Regions from separate parts of the Bacillus sp. AP8 genome, predicted to be linked through region 4. Evidence: riboswitches for the same ligand, from Rfam matches in the RefSeq annotation. Region 4 holds a riboswitch; each other region holds the start of a gene.
What was found. A riboswitch is a leader RNA that binds a small molecule or an ion and turns the genes downstream of it on or off. The one in region 4 is predicted to bind S-adenosylmethionine.
Positions count from the first base shown of each region.

Region 1: it holds a riboswitch for S-adenosylmethionine, as region 4 does, so the genes downstream of both, BN349_RS08240 (trans-sulfuration enzyme family protein) here and BN349_RS18455 (O-acetylhomoserine aminocarboxypropyltransferase/cysteine synthase family protein) in region 4, are expected to answer to the same signal.
Region 2: it holds a riboswitch for S-adenosylmethionine, as region 4 does, so the genes downstream of both, BN349_RS03705 (methionine ABC transporter ATP-binding protein) here and BN349_RS18455 (O-acetylhomoserine aminocarboxypropyltransferase/cysteine synthase family protein) in region 4, are expected to answer to the same signal.
Region 3: it holds a riboswitch for S-adenosylmethionine, as region 4 does, so the genes downstream of both, BN349_RS02375 (cyclase family protein) here and BN349_RS18455 (O-acetylhomoserine aminocarboxypropyltransferase/cysteine synthase family protein) in region 4, are expected to answer to the same signal.

Region 1 covers NZ_CAPG01000034.1:38,485-41,666, reverse strand. Annotated here, with positions in the region: gene mscL (large-conductance mechanosensitive channel protein MscL) at 1-440, opposite strand, end outside; SAM riboswitch class I at 820-922, shown strand; gene BN349_RS08240 (trans-sulfuration enzyme family protein) at 1,319-2,476, shown strand; gene BN349_RS08235 (bifunctional homocysteine S-methyltransferase/methylenetetrahydrofolate reductase) at 2,536-3,182, shown strand, end outside.
Region 2 covers NZ_CAPG01000020.1:41,947-45,128, reverse strand. Annotated here, with positions in the region: gene BN349_RS03715 (MetQ/NlpA family ABC transporter substrate-binding protein) at 1-40, opposite strand, end outside; gene BN349_RS03710 (methionine ABC transporter permease) at 62-733, opposite strand; gene BN349_RS03705 (methionine ABC transporter ATP-binding protein) at 723-1,736, opposite strand; SAM riboswitch class I at 1,971-2,075, opposite strand; gene BN349_RS03700 (5-methyltetrahydropteroyltriglutamate--homocysteine S-methyltransferase) at 2,436-3,182, opposite strand, start outside.
Region 3 covers NZ_CAPG01000012.1:68,473-71,654, reverse strand. Annotated here, with positions in the region: gene BN349_RS02380 (DUF2179 domain-containing protein) at 1-50, opposite strand, end outside; gene BN349_RS02375 (cyclase family protein) at 643-1,380, opposite strand; SAM riboswitch class I at 1,504-1,605, opposite strand; partial or broken gene BN349_RS23115 (AmiS/UreI family transporter) at 1,788-2,396, opposite strand; gene BN349_RS02365 (NupC/NupG family nucleoside CNT transporter) at 2,556-3,182, opposite strand, start outside.
Region 4 covers NZ_CAPG01000076.1:79,677-82,858, reverse strand. Annotated here, with positions in the region: gene BN349_RS18465 (thioredoxin family protein) at 156-467, shown strand; gene BN349_RS18460 (alkyl sulfatase C-terminal domain-containing protein) at 795-1,133, shown strand; SAM riboswitch class I at 1,228-1,332, shown strand; gene BN349_RS18455 (O-acetylhomoserine aminocarboxypropyltransferase/cysteine synthase family protein) at 1,423-2,745, shown strand; SAM riboswitch class I at 2,861-2,968, shown strand; gene BN349_RS18450 (methionine ABC transporter ATP-binding protein) at 3,087-3,182, shown strand, end outside.

The DNA.
Region 1 (3,182 bases), on a different contig from region 4:
GCTTTTTCTTCATCTAGAAAGCTTGTACAAGCAGGACAACGTGTTGCTTCAATAGCTATTTCTGACAAACAAGCTGGGCATTTTTTTGTAGTAGGAGCTGGTTGTTCTTTCTTTTTCGTGAATTTATTTATCTGTCTAATAACGATAAAGATACAAAAAGAAATAATTAAAAAGTTAATGACATTGTTTAAGAATAATCCATAGTTAATGGTAGCCGCTCCAGCTGATTTTGCAGCAGCGAGAGAAGGATAATCTTTACCAGATAGATTAATATATAAGTCTGTAAAGTCAACTTTTCCGATTAATAAGCCGATAGGAGGCATTAATACATCCTCTACGAAAGAAGTGATGATCTTTCCAAATGCCGTTCCGACAACAACCCCAACTGCTAAATCTAACACATTACCACGATCAATAAATTTTTTGAATTCTTGCCACATCGAGTAGTCTCCTCTTTTCCTTGAATTTTTCGCTTTCTCCAATATACCAAATATTAGGTAGGTATACTAACTAATTTGCATTTTAGTACAGGACAGTTTGCTAAAAGATTGTGGATTTTCAATAAGTTTGGTGAATAAAAGTAGTGGATAAAAAAGGTCAATTGAAGCGTAAGGTACGAGACTGTTGTATGAAGATTGACCGCCCTGTGGAAATCAAGCATCCGAGAGAGTAGCATAGCCTATTTTTCCTCCATCTTAATAGGCAACAAAGTTAGCGAAAATAGTGTATTACATAAATTATTGTTAAAATATATTGACAAATCTGAAAATACTCCTTATGATAAAAAAACAAAATATTAACAATTAACTACATATCATACTCTTATCTAGAGAGGTGGAGGGACTGGTCCTGTGAAGCCTCGGCAACCATCATATAATGAACGGTGCCAATGCCAGTAGAAATATATTCTAGTCGATGAGAGAGAAGTCAATATAAGTATATAAGGGCGCTCTTTCATAGTGGAAGAGCGCTTTTTGTTTATATTGAAAATGATTTTTATATCAAAGGCATGGTTAGACGTTACTTTTGATATGAAGTAAGGAATTTTGATGCAGCAAATGCGAGAAATGAGTATATCTACTTGGCACTAACCTTAGGATTGCAAATGATTTAGAACTTATATTAAAAAAGAACGAAAATATGCCAAATGATAAAATCAATGCAGTTAAATTGTAGATGCATTACCTGAAAATAGAGTCATCCACCAAGAACATACACCATCAAGAAGTTGATTGAAAATCATTGGTGAGATTATAAATCTCTTTAATGATCATTACATATTAAAAAAATGAATTGTTGATAAAATGGAGGATGAAATATGAATTTTATTACTAAGCTAGTTCAATCAGGAGTAAAAAGAGATCCATCGACAGGAGCCATTAGTACACCCATCTATCAATGTACTACTTTTGAACATCCTGAGCTGGGTAAAAGCACAGGATATGATTATGCTAGAACAGCTAATCCTACAAGAAGAGCACTCGAAGAAGCAATTGCCATTTTAGAAGAAGGTGACGCAGGGTTTGCTTTTTCATCTGGAATGTCGGCGATTTCAACGATTTTATTCCTATTTAAAGCTGGAGATCATATCGTCATCTCAGATGATTTATACGGAGGAACATACCGTGTTTTAGAAGAAATTTTTAAGAACTTTGGAATATCAGCTACATACGCAGATACTTCCTGTACGGAAAGTATAATTGAAGCAATAAAGCCAAACACTGCTGCATTATTTATAGAAACACCTTCTAACCCATTAATGAAGGTGACAGATTTACAAGCAGTTTGTCAAATAGCAAAAGAGCGCCACTTATTAACAATCGTAGATAACACATTTTTATCACCATATTTACAAAAGCCAATCCAGTTTGGTGCTGACATTGTTATTCATAGTGCATCGAAGTATATAGGTGGACATAATGATGTAATCGCTGGTTTAGTAGTAACCGCAACTCCTGAACTTAGTGAAAAAATGTTAAAGTTGCAAAATGGAGCAGGTGCTATTCTTGGACCTCAAGATTCTTGGCTTCTACTAAGAGGTATAAAAACATTGGCAATTCGTATGGAACAACAGCAAAAAAATGCATATCAAATTGCTAGCTGGCTCGAAGAACAAGACCTGATCACAAAAGTGTACTATCCAGGACTTCAATCTCATCCTCAGAAAGCGATTAATGAAAAGCAAAGTAATGGACATGGAGCAATGCTTTCATTCGAAGTGGAAGATATTTCGGTAGTAGCAGCCATTTTGAAAAATTTGAAAATCATTAGTTATGCAGAAAGCTTAGGTGGAGTGGAATCATTAATTACGTATCCATATACGCAAACACATGCTGATATCCCGAAAGAAATGAGAGATAAAATGGGTGTGAATGATCGCTTACTACGACTTTCTGTAGGTATTGAACATGTAGATGATTTACTTTTAGATTTAAAACAAGCTCTACAGCAAAGTCGAAAAAATAGTTTAGTTTAATGGATGACTATTTTTCAACGTAGAAACTACCAGAAAAATGATATTGAGGTGAGTACGTCATGAATTTTCGTGATGAAATACAAAAAAGAATTTTGATCGGTGAAGGTGCGATGGGTACACTTCTTTATGCTACTGGTGTAGATCAATGTTTTGAAGAATTAAACATAACGAATCCAGGCTTAATTAAAAGTGTTCATCAAGCGTACGTCATTGCCGGTTCGGAAATTATCCAATCGAATACTTATGGAGCGAATCATTATAAGTTAAAAAGATTCGGATTAGAAGATCAGGTTTCCGTAATTAATAGAGAAGGAATGAAAATAGCTAGAAGTGCGGCAAATGAGGATTGTTTTGTTTTTGGGACAATTGGCGCGACGAGAAGTCTTCGCAAATCGGACATTTCGATAGATGAAATAAAAAGAAATTTTCGAGAGCAATTATTCAGCTTATTATTAGAAAATCCAGATGGTATTATTTTGGAGACCTATTATGATTTTGAGGAAATGGAGTCCGTTCTGAAAATTGCCAGACAAGAAACGACTTTACCAATTATTGCGAATGTATCTCTACATGAAATTGGTTATTTACAAAATGGAATGCATTTGAGTGATGCGCTAGAAAGATTAGAAGAACTTGGAGCAGATGTTGTCGGTGTTAATTGTCGTCTTGGTCCATATCATACCATTCGTTCGTTTGAACAAGTACC
Region 2 (3,182 bases), on a different contig from region 4:
CTACTACTAATAAAATAATTGCTGTTAACCACTTTTTCATTATTCTTCTCCTACTTTCTATTTATCTTTTATCTACAACTTTGGCGATAAAATCACCAGCAAATTGGATTACCTGAACTAAAATAATTAAAATTAACACTGTGACAATCATAATAGTGTTATCGTAACGATAATATCCATAGCGGATTGCTAAATCCCCTATACCGCCACCACCAACGGTTCCAGCCATAGCCGAGAAACCAATTAAACTAATTAATGTTAATGTAATACCAGAAATAATCCCTGATCTAGCTTCTAAAAGAAGAACATCTTTTATGATCATCCACGGAGTAGCTCCTACCGCAGTAGCTGCTTCAATAATTCCTCTATCAATCTCTCGTAAAGCTGTTTCTACAATTCTTGCAAAAAAAGGTATAGCTGCAACTGATAGTGATACACTAGCCGCTACTGGTCCAATGGTTGTTTTAACAATTGCATTAGTTAACGGAATAAGAGCCACAATTAATATAATAAATGGAATGGATCGAACCAGATTCACGATAAATCCTAAAATACTTTGAACTGCACGATTTTCCATAAATAAGCCTTTATCGGTAACATATAAAAGAATACCTACTGGTAATCCGATAACAACGGAAACAATTAATGAAATCGAAACCATATAAACGGTTTGAAAAAAAGCCGTATTAATATCTGGAATTAATTCGATCAAATGATTTAAATCAAAGCCCATTGTGTAACACCTCCACCTGTGCATATCGTTCTTCAATATAAGTAATGGCCTTTTGAATTTCTTCTTTCGTTCCTTTTAGCTCCATTAAGAAAATTCCTAGTGGCAAGTCTTGTATATATTCAATCGATCCATGTAGGAAATTCCCCTTCACATTGAATTGCTGAAGCATGTCTGAAATAACCCCTTCTCCAGCAACTTCCCCTCTAAATGTTACTTTTACAATCGGATCCTGACATTTCTCCAAAATGATATTTGGAATATCAAATGATACAACACTTGAAATGAACTCTTTTGTTAAATCCTCTTTTGGACTAGCGAAAATGTCATATACATCACCATCCTCTATTACTTTTCCATTCTGCATGATAGCCATTCGATTACATATTTCTTTGACCACGTTCATTTCATGAGTAATTAATACAATAGTAATATCCAACTCTTTATTGATTCTCTTCAATAAATTTAAGATTGACTTTGTTGTAGTTGGATCGAGGGCTGAGGTTGCTTCATCACATAAAAGAACTGTTGGATTATTCGCAAGAGCTCTAGCAATGGCAACACGTTGTTTTTGTCCTCCGCTAAGCTGCGAAGGATATACATCACGCTTATCAGCCAGACCAACCATTTCTAAGAGCTCCTCTACACGTCCCTTTATCGAGCTTTGAGGTGCTTTCGCTGCTTTTAAGGAAAAAGCTACATTTTCATATACCGTTTTTTGACTAATTAAATAAAAATGCTGAAAAATCATTCCGATTTTTAATCTTGCTAAGCGTAACTCTCCACTGCGTAAAGATGTAAGATTGACTCCATCAATAGTTACACTTCCTGAGGTTGGTCTTTCTAATAAGTTAATGCATCGTAGCAAAGAGCTTTTCCCTGCTCCTGAATATCCTACAATACCGAAAATCTCTCCCTTCTCAATTGTTAGAGAGACGTTATCAACACCTTTTACTATGCCACTTTTCGTTTGATAATTTTTCGAAAGATTTTGTATTTTTATCATACTTAACCCTCTTTCCTTTCGTATAAGAAAACCATCTCTGGTTTTGTTAGTTTTCAATCAAGTAAAGCTTCATTCTGTTAGCAAATTAAAGAAAAATTCACGCATGAAATGATTCAATCTACAGATATCATCATCCATCTAATAAAACCAAATAAATTCTAAACAGTTCACTATGCCAACCATACAAAAAATGCCTCTTTCATCTGAAAGAGGCACCGAAATCCGACTAATTTCGACTTATCTTTCAGAATGAAAATCATTCTGCAGGAATTGGCACCTTCCCTTTTGGGGGTTGCCGGACGTCATAGGGCCATGTCCCTCGGTCACTCTGGATAAGTTTCTTATTGATTTTTTGTAATTTCGATAGTACTAATTAAATCGAAATTTGTCAATATAATAAATTTTTAAAATTTTCTATTGAAACGCTTTCATTATAGAAAAACAGGCGAAAAATGTCGAAAAAAATATTTTTTATCTTTTATAGTATTTTTATAGGATAAAGTGTTTTTAAAAATATTATCCTCTTTCTTCATAAGAATTTGTTACATTTCATTGTTATTCATCAATCGATTCATTCACTTTCCCACTATTCATTTCTTGTTAAGAATGAAAAGCCACATATAACAGTCCTTTAAAAAAGAGCTTATTGAAAAGAGTATCTTTCTCTTCTCAACAAGCTCGTCTTTCTATTACTAGAGATTATTTCCATACATTCTCTGCAATGCTAATAACATGTCTAATCTTGTCCCATTGTTCTTCTTCTGTAATCAAATTTCCTTCTTCAGTAGAAGAAAATCCACATTGCGGACTAAGACATAATTGTTCTAATGGAATATATCGAGTGGCCTCTTTTATTCTCTTTTTTATCTTTTCAGGATCCTCTAATTCACCAAATTTTGAGGTAATTAACCCTAATACAATCTTCAAATCTTTCCTGTTTACATAACGTAATGGCTCAAAGCCTCCTGATCTTTCATCGTCAAATTCGAGAAATAATCCGTCTACATCTAAGCCCCCAAAAATAATTTCTGCTGCAAATTCATAGCCACCACTTGACATATATGTAGATTTAAAATTGCCTCTACAAATATGCATAGTTATCGTCATATCCTCTGGCTTATGAGCGAGGGATTCATTAATAACTCTCGCATAAATATACGCTAATTTATTCGGGTCTTGCCCTTTTACTCGAAGTTTTTCTCTACCTTCTTCAGAGAATAAAGATGCCCAAGAAGTGTCATCTAATTGTAAATAACGACATCCCGCTTGATAAAAGGCTTGAATTGCTTTTTGGTATGTAATGATTAAATCATCGATTAACTCTTCCTCAGTTGAATAAATTTGTTCATCTACTGTAGCTCTAGCAAGTAGCATATTGGGGCTAGGTATCGTAAATTTCGCTATATGGTCTCCAGCAATTGAATGAAGAAATGCATAATCTTCTAA
Region 3 (3,182 bases), on a different contig from region 4:
CAAGGTACATAAATAAGTTGTAATAAAAGAATCAAAATAATATCTTTCAAGTTCAGTACCTCCATCCATTTACAAAGATGAATTTTCAAAATAATTATCACATCTACTATAGCTCTTAAATGTTATATTCTCAAATATTACCCTAATAAAAATAATAAAAACTTTTTTAATGTAAAGCTGTTTTCAATATCACAGTGTTAAAAGAATCCATTCTGTTCACTTACTGCCGCCGAATGCCAAGCTTCCTTGCTCGTTCCCCATTTTGCGGCCTTGTCACTCTCAATTCTTCCGAATGAGTCTCATGGAACCACTCAATCAATTCTTGCTAAAAATCAGGATTAATGTATTACAAAAGCAAACTACAATACTGACATTTGTTATTTTCGATTTACCAAGCATTCCCCTACTTATAACTACTTCGTCATAAAAATATAAAAGGCATCATAAAAACTATCAATCAGCTTTTGTGATGCCTTCTAAATTTATAAATTATCATTCTATCCATATTCAATCAATTACGAATATGATAAAACTTCACTAACTCTCTTTCTATTTGACTGTTTTGATAAAGAATTCTTTCTTTTTCTCTAACGTTCATCACTATTATCATTCCTCTTTTATGGAAAGCATATGTATCCATAATTAAGGTAGGATAGCGAAAGATCTTACAGGAAAACCAGATGCTTTTTCAGGCTTTGGAACAATATTCACAATAACAGCACCTTTTGGTGGTAATTGATCCAAATTCTTTAATAATTCAATTTGATATGTATCTTGATCAAGTACATAATACTCGGCTAATAGTACTCCATTTTTTTGAAAATCAACACTTGCATCTGTATCAAATGTTTCATGTCCAATAGCTTTAATCTGTCTCTCTTCGAATAAAAACTTTAATGCTTCAACTGACCAACCAGGAGCATGATTATTCCCTTCTTCATCCTTATTATTAAAAGCTTTTTCATCTGGCCAACGCTTACTCCAATCTGTTCGTAAGGCGACAAAACTTCCGTCACTAATTCTTCCATTGACTTCTTCGAATTGAAGAATATCTTCAACCGTTAAAACATAGTCGTTATTCTCAGCTGCCTCTTTTGATTTATCAATAACAATTAAAGGTAGGATCAATTCCTTTAAATCAATTTCATCTAGGAATCTTTGCCCGCGAACAAAATGAATTGGGGCATCGATGTGTGTGCCATATTGTCCTGCAAACTTAAAACTTTGTGCCAAAAATCCATCGTCATGAGTAAATAATGTTTGAAACTGTGCAGCATCGAATGCCGAAAAATGTGGAGATTCTGGTCCGAAGGTATGCGTTAAATCGACCCATTTCTTTTCTTTTAGTAGTTGGATTGCTTGTAATACTTCATTTGACATATTAATCACCTCAAAATATTGTAATTTAACTTCATCGAGTTCATAAAAACAATCTCGATAACGTCAATATAAAAAACCTCTTCCATTGTTAAGAAGAGGTTTTGGCATCAGAGTTATCGACTCTTCTTATCTTCAAGCATAGTTGCTTCTGGAATTAGCACAGTACTTAAAAAGTCTGTTGCTGAGGATTCAAAGGGCCAGTCCCTCCTCCTCTCTTGATAAGAAAGTTACTTATTCAATATATTTCGATTTTCTTCCTTCAAAAATGATAGGATTTGATACTACTGTACAAGCGATTTTTTTAAAAGTCAATATTTTTTGATAATTCAGATTAAAATATTTTGTAATGCAACCTTAAAATAATATTCCACATTAATGTTAATCATTATTTCTTCCCATCATTTTTTCTATTTATCAAATCTGATTAATATATCTTTAATATCATTTGCCTCTTTTATAAAATAGATGATAGAAGCAAGTAAAATGATTAGCCATAGTCTTTGAATAAACTGATCTTGCCAAACACCTATTAAATATAAAATAGCAGGTAAAGTTAATGTAACCCATGATTGTACGAACGCGACTTTACTTACATATTGTTCTACTGGTTTTTTTAAAATATTTAATACGTAAAACAAGTACCAAAGAAATGCCTACATAAACCACGTTAAACTATTCACATAATCATGAAAATGATAAACTGAAATAATGGCATACATGATAGCTATAATGGAAACCCATAGCGAAAACCAACCTAAACCACTTCCATCCATTCCCTTATAAAAAGTAAAGCTCACATAAAGAAACGTCAATCCAAACAAGAACGTAGCTGCATATCCATATATCGTCCAATTACTTTGATCAGAAATAATGATTAAATAAAAGGGAATGATCACTTGTAATATTCCTACAAATAAATTAAAAATAGCTACACTTTTAGTGTCTGCTTTTCCTGAAAGCATAAAACTATTTAGAAACAACGTAGCTCCAGAGAGTAATATACCTACATAAGCCATAATCCAAGCCTTCCTTCATATGTTCCAATCTATTTATACATGAATGTTTCTCGATTTTTTACTCGTCCGAAGAGTGTTAATTTGGTCAAGAATGCCATCGATATCTTGACACATTCACTAAATTCAAATGAGTATCAATCAAAAGTTAAACAGGCTTTTTTATATAACTAACCCAACAACAATTCCTGATAATAAACTTACCAAAGTTGCACCGTATAAGAGTTTTAATCCAAAGCGAGCTACAACATTCCCTTGTTTTTCATTCAACCCTTTAACCGCCCCTGCAATAATACCAATTGAAGAAAAATTCGCGAATGAAACTAGAAAAACAGAAATAATTCCTAATGATCGATTACTAAAACTAGCTGCAATTTCACCTAAACTTATCATTGCAACAAATTCATTTGTAACAAGTTTAGTTGCCATAATACCACCAGCAGCTACTGCTTCAGACCATGGAATTCCCATTAAAAAGGCAATTGGTGCAAAGATATATCCTAGAATATCTTGGAATGATATCCCTATTGCCATATCAAAAATAGCATTAATAAAAGTCATTAAGGCGACAAAACCAATTAACATCGCTCCAACAATAACAGCCACTTTGAAGCCATCCATTATATATTCTCCTAGCATTTGAAAAAAAGACTGCTTCTCTTCCTCAATAACCAAAAGATCTTCCTCAGGATTCACTTTATATGGATTAATAACAGAAGCGATGATAAAACCTCCAAAAAGGTTCAATACAATAGCCGTAACAACATATTTGGGATCAATCATTGTCAT
Region 4 (3,182 bases):
CATAGACTACTGTCTAGCGAACACCGCCTAGCCCCTCGAGGCTTAAGCTCATCCAAATAGAAGGTCAAAGAATAACCTTCTATCTGGCTCATCTTATGCTGATCGGGGCTGACCAAGGCGGTTACGCTTTTCTGAAAAAGGATGAAAGAATTGTTATGATGGTTTGGAATGGGGAAGAGATTCAAAAGAAAATTGAAAATCAAGATAGTTTTTGCTTGTATTTATTTACCCCTATCTGTGGGACATGTCAAGTTGCTTCTAGAATGTTAATGGTTATTAAAGAGATTGTTCCAAACATTCAAATAGGCAAAACAGATGTGAATTATATTAGAAAGTTGGCTGAAGACTATAAGGTAGAAAGTGTACCGTGTTTACTTATCTTTAAAAAAGGTCAGATAATAAAAAAAATATATGCATTTCAATCTGTACCTTACCTATTAGAAGTGCTGAATGAGAATTTTCAATGATATTATAATAGTTTCTTTTTAAAAGAGACTCTTTAAAGTTTATTGTTGATAATAGCTTCAACCTTCATTTTTCGTGATAAGTGTCACCCCCTTTTTGCTCGTTCCTTCTTCTGGGGTTTGACATGCTGTTTTTTGATTAAGTATCAGTAGTAATGTATTACAGAACCTTGTTCAACAAGGGATTAAATCAAATTATATAGACAAGATGACTGTGAAATGTAATGAGAATCGACAAAAATAAAATACTTGTCGAGTGTTTTTTAAAGGATTCTTCATGATGAGTGTTGTATATCTACTTCTAAGTGAATGGAAAAAGGAGTGGAGCTAATGGAAACAATTTTACGGTCATTACTTGCTAGTATTCAAAACAGAGAACAGTTACAGGTTCTGCTTAAGAAAGCTCATACAAGAGTGATCTTTTCTGATAATGAACAAAGATGGCATTTATTTCTATCAAATAATGAAGTACACACACAGAATACGGATAAAGGAACGTATCAAATTCTTATCTTTGGAGAAAAAAAGGAGCTGGAGCAATTATTATGTGGAGAAATATCCTTAAGGCAGCTTCAAAGATTAAATAAAATAAAAATTCAGGGTAATTATAGACAGGTTCTGTTACTTGAAGCACTACTACTTTTGAGTAGAGGACCAGTAGTTGTCTGAAATGTAATAATTTTTAAAAAATATATTGACGTACTTCTTATAAGGTGATAATATTCCTATTAAATAGATTGGTTTTATTTGGATATAAGTGAATATCTTATCAAGAGAGGTGGAGGGAATGGCCCAATGAAGCCCAGCAACCGGTATCTATATACACGGTGCTAATTCCAGCAGAATATCTATTCTGTGAAGATGAGAAGTACAGGTCATTAAGCTTCTTCTTATCAGAGGAAGCTTTTATTTGTTTCTGTTAAATAGACTGAATATTACATTTATAGGAGGAAAAATCATGAGCGATAATCAAAAAAAGTATAGCTTCGAAACGTTAAGTGTCCATGGAGGTTTACAAGTAGATCCAGTAACAGGAGCTCGTTCCACTCCGATTTATCAAAGTAACGCTTATGTATTTAAGGATAGTGAACATGCAGCGAATTTATTTGGTTTGAAAGAACCAGGTTATATTTATACGCGCATTCATAATCCGACGGTAACAGTATTTGAAGAACGAGTTGCTTTACTTGAAGGTGGTATTGGAGCTCTTGCCGTTTCGAGTGGAATGGCTGCTATAACTCTAGCTATATTAAATCTAGCAGAAGCTGGAGATGAGATTGTTGCGGCTTCTCATTTATATGGCGGTACATTTAATTTATTTGCTAATACTCTACCGAAATACGGGATCAAAGTTCATTTAGTCGATGCTGAAGATCCAGAAAACATTAGAGCAGCTATTACTCCTAAAACAAAAGCAGTCTTTGCTGAAACGATAGGAAATCCAAGTTTACATGTTTTAGATATTGAAAAAGTGGCTGAAATAGCACACGAAAATGGTATTCCATTAATCATTGATAATACTTTTGCGACACCATATTTATGCAAACCAATTGAGTATGGAGCAGATATTGTTATTCATTCGGCAACTAAATGGCTTTTAGGAAATGGAACAACATTAGGTGGAATAATCATTGACGCCGGTAAGTTTGACTGGAGTACAGGTAAGTTTCCTAGCTTTACAACACCTGATCCTAGCTATAATAATCTTGTCTACAGTGATGCACTTGGAGCGGCTGCATACATTACAAAAGCTCGAGTACAATTACTTCGTGACCTAGGTCCAGCTATTAGTCCAAATAGTGCCTTTCAATTTGTTCTTGGTTTAGAAACCCTTCATGTTCGCATGAAGGAACATATTGCGAATACAAAGAAAGTCGTTGAATATTTACAAAACCATCCTGCTGTAAAATGGGTACTATATCCAGGAGATAAAGATAATAAAAATTATGCACTAGCTGAAAAATATTTACCAAAAGGTGCAGGAGCAGTCGCTGTATTTGGTATTGAAGGTGGAAGAGAAGCGGGTGCTAAATTGATTGACAGTATTCAACTGTGGAGTCACGTAGCAAATGTGGGTGACGCTAAAAGTTTAATCATTCACCCGGCAAGTACAACGCATCAACAATTAAGTGCGGAAGAGCTAAAGCTGTCTGGTGTGTCTGAAGATTTAGTTCGTTTATCGATAGGAATTGAGAATGTAGATGATTTGATTGCAGAGTTAGAAGAAGCCATTAAAGTAGCTACTGGAAAAACATCGATAAACCCTATCTCTGTTTCATAAAAATGGATGGAAATACTGTCAAATTGAGTGAAATAAGTTGACAGTAAATTTATATAGTGATAGAATCACCTTACTAAAATATTTATTCTAACAACAATTAAATATTTTTTTGAAACTCTTATCAAGAGTGGTGGAGGGATGTGCCCAATGAAGCCCGGCAACCGTCAATTAATTTGAAATGGTGCCAAATCACACAAAGTAGTTATACTTTGGTAGATGAGAGAAAGGTCAAGCTTAGATTATTATGCCTTTCTGCTCTTCTTGCAGAAAGGTTTTTGTTGTTTAGGGCAATGTATAAATAAATATTTGTCCAAATGGTTATGGACAAAGAGGTGATCAATATGATTAAAATTCAAAACGTATCAAAATTATTCTCCATTGGGTTGAAGGATAAATTGAAAGCTGTAGACTCTGTTTCAATTGATATTGAACCAGGT